DNA from 2 places in the Bacillus sp. C28GYM-DRY-1 genome. Region 2 is predicted to be linked to the other one. Evidence: a T-box and tRNA genes for the amino acid it is inferred to sense, from the RefSeq annotation. Region 2 holds a T-box; the other holds one or more tRNA genes.
What was found. A T-box is a leader RNA that pairs with one kind of tRNA and senses whether it is charged. The one in region 2 lies ahead of ileS (isoleucine--tRNA ligase), so its partner is inferred to be a tRNA-Ile.

Region 1 (3,368 bases), on a different contig from region 2:
AAAATGCGAAAAGCTTTTGGCTTACGCTTTTGATTAATTATGTGCTTAATCAGGCATTCAGCTATTTTCAATTTACCCAAAAGAATCTGCTTGCTGCATCAATTGACTCCCTGCTTGTCGCCATCACTGCACTCTTTTTAATGATCATAGCGAGAAAATACAGCAGAGCCGCAAGCTATCTTCTTTTGCCTTATGTTTTATGGAGTGCATTTGCGACATTTTTATCCTTCACAATCTATTCCATGAATCTGTGAAAAGCCGCTTAAGCGGCTTTTCATAATGCGGAAGCAGCGAGTCATAGATCGATTCAAATTCATCTGCTTCCCCTTCAAAGAAACCGTTGATCAGTTGATCCGCTACCTGCCTGATTCTGCGGTCATGCTGATAATATTCCCTCGATCTATAGCCACCGTTTTCCTGATACGATAGAACTTCATCCGCCTTTAAGCCGAATGTGTAAATACAATCAGGCCCCACCTGCTCAAGTATCTCAATATTTGCGCCATCATGCGTGCCAATAGTCAAGGCGCCGTTCATCATGAACTTCATATTTCCTTTACCAGACGCTTCCTTGCTTGCAGTTGAAATTTGTTCACTAACATCTGATGCCGGAAAAATCCGCTCAGCCATAGAAACTCTGTAATTTTCCAAAAAAACGATCTTGATCAGCTGTTTGACTGCCGGATCATAGTTGACCTTTTCTGCGACAGAATGGATCAGCTTAATGATTTTCTTGGCATAATAACAGCTTGGTGAAGCCTTTGCCCCGAAAATAAAGGTTTGCGGATAGATTGAAAATCCCGAGTCCTCTTTGAGCCGATTATACAAATACATAATATGAAGAACATTCAGCTTCGTTCGCTTTGTGCATCAAATGCTGTTCTCCTCTGACATCATAGTTTTCATTTATAGTATTTATCCGAAGAAATAAAAAAGCCCTCTCATTAAAACGCTTATACTTATATACTTATTGACAATTAACTTTATTTTCCGAAGAAAAACAAAATATATGAAGATTTTTGTTGCCTGTTTATAGAATATAGAATGATATCTAAGCCATATCAGCATTTATAAAAAATAAAAAACCTTGCAGGATATGCAAGGTTTTTGGATGACCCGTACGGGATTCGAACCCGTGTTACCGCCGTGAAAGGGCGGTGTCTTAACCGCTTGACCAACGGGCCGATGGTTGAGAACTTATATCTGTAATCTTATGGCGGAGAAGGAGGGATTTGAACCCTCGCGCCGCTTACACGACCTACACCCTTAGCAGGGGCGCCTCTTCAGCCACTTGAGTACTTCTCCATTTGGCTCCACAGGCAGGATTCGAACCTGCGACCGATCGGTTAACAGCCGATAGCTCTACCACTGAGCTACTGTGGAATATAAGCCATGGTGGGCCTGAATGGACTCGAACCATCGACCTCACGCTTATCAGGCGTGCGCTCTAACCAGCTGAGCTACAGGCCCATGACAGTTTAGAATTGGAGCGGGTGATGGGAATCGAACCCACGACATCAGCTTGGAAGGCTGAGGTTTTACCACTAAACTACACCCGCAATTTTATTTGGGGCGATTGATGGGAATCGAACCCACGAATGCCAGAGCCACAATCTGGTGCGTTAACCACTTCGCCACAACCGCCAAAATATATATTGATAAATGGTGGCTCGGGACGGAATCGAACCGCCGACACACGGATTTTCAGTCCGTTGCTCTACCAACTGAGCTACCGAGCCTAAGTATTTAAATGGCGGTCCGGACGGGACTCGAACCCGCGACCTCCTGCGTGACAGGCAGGCATTCTAACCAACTGAACTACCGGACCATATGTATAAAGTGAATTATTGGTGTTGTACCCTTCAGGCACTCCTTGTTTCATTCACATATTTTGGTTGCGGGGGCAGGATTTGAACCTGCGACCTTCGGGTTATGAGCCCGACGAGCTACCGAACTGCTCCACCCCGCGATGATTAAGAATATATATGGCGGAGGAAGAGGGATTCGAACCCCCGCGGGCTTTGACACCCCTGTCGGTTTTCAAGACCGATCCCTTCAGCCAGACTTGGGTATTCCTCCATATAGTGGTGGACCTTGTAGGACTCGAACCTACGACCGGACGGTTATGAGCCGTCTGCTCTAACCAACTGAGCTAAAGGTCCATTGGTAGCGGCGGAGGGGATCGAACCCCCGACCTCACGGGTATGAACCGTACGCTCTAGCCAGCTGAGCTACACCGCCAAATAAATATTTATTGAAACCAAGTGGAGCCTAGCGGGATCGAACCGCTGACCTCCTGCGTGCAAAGCAGGCGCTCTCCCAGCTGAGCTAAGGCCCCAAGAATGGTCGGGAAGACAGGATTCGAACCTGCGACCCCATGGTCCCAAACCATGTGCTCTACCAAGCTGAGCTACTTCCCGATTTCCTAACTATTCTATAAGAATAATGGCGCGCCCGAGAGGAGTCGAACCCCTAACCTTTTGATCCGTAGTCAAACGCTCTATCCAATTGAGCTACGGGCGCAAAACTTAATGCCGAGGGCCGGACTTGAACCGGCACGGTAGTCACCTACCGCAGGATTTTAAGTCCTGTGTGTCTGCCAATTCCACCACCCCGGCGTGGATGGTATAGTTGGAGCGGAAGACGGGATTCGAACCCGCGACCCCCACCTTGGCAAGGTGGTGTTCTACCACTGAACTACTTCCGCAGAAATGGTGCGGATGAAGGGACTTGAACCCCCACGTCTGTAAAGACACTAGAGCCTGATTCTAGCGCGTCTGCCAATTCCGCCACATCCGCAACAAATAAATGGTGAGCCATGAAGGACTCGAACCTTCGACCCTCTGATTAAAAGTCAGATGCTCTACCAACTGAGCTAATGGCTCTTCTTACAAGAGACTTGAATATTATATCATATAAAAGTGGTGCCGGCAAGAGGACTTGAACCCCCAACCTACTGATTACAAGTCAGTTGCTCTACCAATTGAGCTACACCGGCATATATGTACAACCGATATGTATAATGAAAAATGGTGGAGGATGACGGGCTCGAACCGCCGACCCTCTGCTTGTAAGGCAGATGCTCTCCCAGCTGAGCTAATCCTCCATAATTACACTAACGTGCAATTGCTTGGCGGCGTCCTACTCTCACAGGGGGAAACCCCCGACTACCATCGGCGCTGAAGAGCTTAACTTCCGTGTTCGGCATGGGAACGGGTGTGACCTCTTCGCTATCGCCACCAAACAAATGCCTTCAGGATGAAGGTACTGGGCGTTTCTCACAGGATGTGAGAGCCCTTAGCGGAGTTTCTTTGCTTTTCCGCCTTTTAGAGAGGTGTTCTCTCAAAACTAGATAACAGGTGTGACAT
Region 2 (3,368 bases):
TTTTAGCTTCGATTTGTGAACCATATCTCGAACCATTTAGAAAAATCATCCCACCGATCGCCATGCTGGATATTTCACCGATCGTAGCTATACTTGTGCTGCGGTTTGCGACAACCGGCTTGTGGGGGCTTTATCGCATGATTGCGTTTTAATGTGACAGTTTGATAGGGGCTTGGCAGCAGCCAAGCCTCTTTACATAGAAGGGAAAGACGATGAGCGATATATATCAGCACTTCAGAAAAGACGAGCGGGCCTTTATTGATCAGGCGCTCGAATGGAAAAGTATTGTCCAGGAGCAGTACAGGATGAAGCTGACTGACTTTTTAGATCCCCGAGAGCAGGTCATCCTCTCTGCTGTTACCGGACAGGCAGACGTCGGGCTTGCTTTTTCCGGCGGCTATGACAGAGCGGAACGAAAACGGGCGATTCTGTATCCAGAGTACATCACTCCGGAAGAATCGGATTTTGAACTGCAGGCGTTTAACGTCCGTTATGCTGAAAAGTTTGTCTCTGTAGATCACCGTTCTCTGCTTGGTGCATTAATGGGCATAGGCTTAAAGCGTCAAAAGTTTGGTGACATCGTGTTTTCTGAGACATCAGTGCAATTGATTGTCTCAGCCGATACCGCTGATTTTGTGGCTGCACAGCTGACCCAAGCAGGCAAAGCGGCAGTCAGCCTAGAGAAAATCGACTTATCAGACCTTAACATTCCAGCAGTTGATGTCGAAATAAGAGATGACACGGTTTCTTCATTAAGGCTTGACGCCGTCTGTGCCTCTATGAGCAGACAATCCCGCCAGAAATCACAGGCGCTTGTGAAAAACGGCCTTGTGAAAGTGAACTGGAAGGTGGTTGAAGATCCTTCATACATGGTGGCAGAAGGGGACATGCTGTCTATCAGGGGCTTTGGCCGATGCAGTTTAACAAAAATCGAAGGAAAAACCAAAAAAGACAAGTGGAGAGTCACGTTTGAACGACAAAAATAGTCAGTTTTTCAGTTTTTTTCTCCATCTGTGCGAAATTTGTTTTATAATGTGAACTAGATAACCGTACTGAAATGTAAAAATGGAGGTGGCATCATGCCATTAACGCCAAATGATATTCACAACAAGACCTTTACAAAAAGTTTTCGCGGATATGATGAAGATGAAGTAAATGAATTCTTGGCACAAGTCAGAAAAGATTACGAAATTGTTCTCCGTAAGAAAACTGAGCTTGAAGCGAAAGTCAATGAACTTGATGAGAGAATCGGACACTTTGCCAATATTGAAGAAACACTGAATAAATCGATTTTAGTTGCTCAAGAAGCGGCTGAAGACGTAAAACGCAATTCTCAAAAAGAAGCAAAGCTGATCGTACGCGAAGCGGAGAAAAATGCTGATCGCATTATCAACGAATCTTTATCAAAATCAAGAAAAATTGCCATGGAAATTGAAGAGCTGAAAAAACAGTCTAAAGTTTTCAGAACACGTTTCCAAATGCTGATTGAAGCTCAGCTCGATCTTCTGAAAAATGACGATTGGGATCATCTTCTTGAGTATGAAGTCGACGCAGTATTTGAGGAAAAGGAATAAATTTTTTGATTACCTTGACATTTTCTTAGCTTGTCGAATATAATACGTTCATAAATTCAGATGAAAAAACGGTTGAAAGGGACAGTCATGTTTCCTTCAGGCCTTTATAGCGACCCGGAGATGGTGAGAGTCCGGGAAGGCCGGAATCATGTAGATCAGCCCTTAAGTTTCCTTTCTGAACTCACAGTAGGTTAGGACGTTCATCACGTTACGATGCTCGAGAGGAAAAGGCGTATGCTTGCTTTTTCTAAAAGGGTGGTACCGCGAGATAAGCTTTCTCGTCCCTTATGGGATGAGAGGGCTTTTTTTATTTTCTGAAAAAGTTGCAGTGGAGGAATGAAAATGGATTTTAAAGAAACGCTCTTAATGCCAAAAACAGATTTCCCGATGCGTGGAAATTTGCCAAACCGTGAGCCTGACATTCAAAAGAAATGGGAGGAAGAGGATATCTACCGCCTTGTACAGGAACGGACGAAAGACCGCCCGAAATTTGTTTTACACGACGGACCTCCGTATGCAAACGGCGATATCCATATGGGACACGCGCTTAACAAGATTTTGAAGGATTTTATTGTGCGCTACAAATCAATGAGCGGCTATAACGCGCCGTATGTACCGGGCTGGGATACACACGGATTGCCGATTGAGACGGCTCTCACAAAAAACAAAAAAGTCAACCGCAAAGAAATGTCAGTAGCGGAGTTCCGCAAACTGTGCGAAGAATACGCTTGGAAGCAAATCGAGGGACAGCGTGAGCAGTTTAAACGCCTTGGTGTCCGCGGTGATTGGGAAAACCCATATGTGACATTAAAACCGGAATACGAAGCGCAGCAAATCCGCGTGTTTGGTGAGATGGCAAAACGAGGTTACATTTATAAAGGTCTTAAACCGGTTAACTGGTCACCTTCAAGTGAATCTGCTTTGGCTGAAGCCGAGATCGAATATCAAGACAAACGGTCAGCATCTATTTACGTTGCTTTCGGTGTGAAAGACGGAAAAGGCGTTCTTGAAAACGGTGAGCGCATCATCATTTGGACAACAACACCTTGGACAATTCCGGCGAACCTCGGAATTTCAGTGCACCCTGATCTTGAGTACAGCGTGATTGCAGTAGGTGAAGATCGCTTTGTTGTAGCAAGTGCTTTAGTCGAAAATGTTGCATCTGCATGCGGATTTGATCAATATGTAGTAACAAGAACGATCAAAGGGAAAGACCTTGAGAACATTATCGCTGAACACCCGCTATATGGCAGAGACTCTCTCGTTATGCTTGGCGAACACGTAACAACTGATGCCGGAACAGGCTGCGTTCACACAGCGCCGGGACACGGGGAAGATGACTTTATCATCGGCCAAAAATACGGTTTGGATGTGCTATGTCCAGTTGATGCAAAAGGTGTAATGACAAGCGAAGCTCCAGGCTTTGAAGGTATGTTCTATGATGATGCGAACAAAGCGATCACGCAGCAGCTTGATGAAAAAGGCGCGCTTGTGAAGCTTGAATTCATTACTCACTCTTATCCGCACGATTGGAGAACAAAAAAACCAACCATTTTCAGAGCGACAGCGCAATGGTTTGCGTCTATTAAAGATTTCAGGTCAGACCTGCTGGATGCCATTAAAGAAACCAAATGGGTTCCTGAATGGGGCGAGCAGCGTTTGCACAACATGGTTCGTGACCGCGGAGACTGGTGTATTTCCAGACAGCGTGCATGGGGTGTGCCGATCCCGGTATTTTATGCTGAAAACGGAGAGCCGATTATTACAGATGAAACCATTGAACATGTTTCTGAA

Region 1: it encodes a tRNA-Ile, which carries the amino acid that the T-box ahead of ileS (isoleucine--tRNA ligase) is inferred to sense. The anticodon was not compared.

Annotation. Positions count from the first base shown of each region.
Region 1 is NZ_JAUMKF010000009.1:155,031-158,398, forward strand. It holds gene Q3W56_RS11000 (TspO/MBR family protein) at 1-254, shown strand, start outside; partial or broken gene Q3W56_RS11005 (glycogen/starch/alpha-glucan phosphorylase) at 271-864, opposite strand; tRNA gene Q3W56_RS11010 (tRNA-Glu) at 1,113-1,184, opposite strand; tRNA gene Q3W56_RS11015 (tRNA-Ser) at 1,215-1,305, opposite strand; tRNA gene Q3W56_RS11020 (tRNA-Asn) at 1,309-1,383, opposite strand; tRNA gene Q3W56_RS11025 (tRNA-Ile) at 1,394-1,470, opposite strand; tRNA gene Q3W56_RS11030 (tRNA-Gly) at 1,486-1,559, opposite strand; tRNA gene Q3W56_RS11035 (tRNA-His) at 1,569-1,644, opposite strand; tRNA gene Q3W56_RS11040 (tRNA-Phe) at 1,664-1,739, opposite strand; tRNA gene Q3W56_RS11045 (tRNA-Asp) at 1,752-1,828, opposite strand; tRNA gene Q3W56_RS11050 (tRNA-Met) at 1,893-1,969, opposite strand; tRNA gene Q3W56_RS11055 (tRNA-Ser) at 1,987-2,079, opposite strand; tRNA gene Q3W56_RS11060 (tRNA-Ile) at 2,086-2,162, opposite strand; tRNA gene Q3W56_RS11065 (tRNA-Met) at 2,165-2,241, opposite strand; tRNA gene Q3W56_RS11070 (tRNA-Ala) at 2,266-2,338, opposite strand; tRNA gene Q3W56_RS11075 (tRNA-Pro) at 2,344-2,420, opposite strand; tRNA gene Q3W56_RS11080 (tRNA-Arg) at 2,447-2,523, opposite strand; tRNA gene Q3W56_RS11085 (tRNA-Leu) at 2,533-2,618, opposite strand; tRNA gene Q3W56_RS11090 (tRNA-Gly) at 2,633-2,707, opposite strand; tRNA gene Q3W56_RS11095 (tRNA-Leu) at 2,713-2,799, opposite strand; tRNA gene Q3W56_RS11100 (tRNA-Lys) at 2,810-2,885, opposite strand; tRNA gene Q3W56_RS11105 (tRNA-Thr) at 2,923-2,998, opposite strand; tRNA gene Q3W56_RS11110 (tRNA-Val) at 3,031-3,106, opposite strand; rRNA gene rrf (5S ribosomal RNA) at 3,129-3,244, opposite strand.
Region 2 is NZ_JAUMKF010000001.1:71,612-74,979, forward strand. It holds gene Q3W56_RS00360 (YggT family protein) at 1-152, shown strand, start outside; gene Q3W56_RS00365 (YlmH family RNA-binding protein) at 213-986, shown strand; gene divIVA (septum site-determining protein DivIVA) at 1,080-1,574, shown strand; T-box leader at 1,637-1,863, shown strand; gene ileS (isoleucine--tRNA ligase) at 1,917-3,368, shown strand, end outside.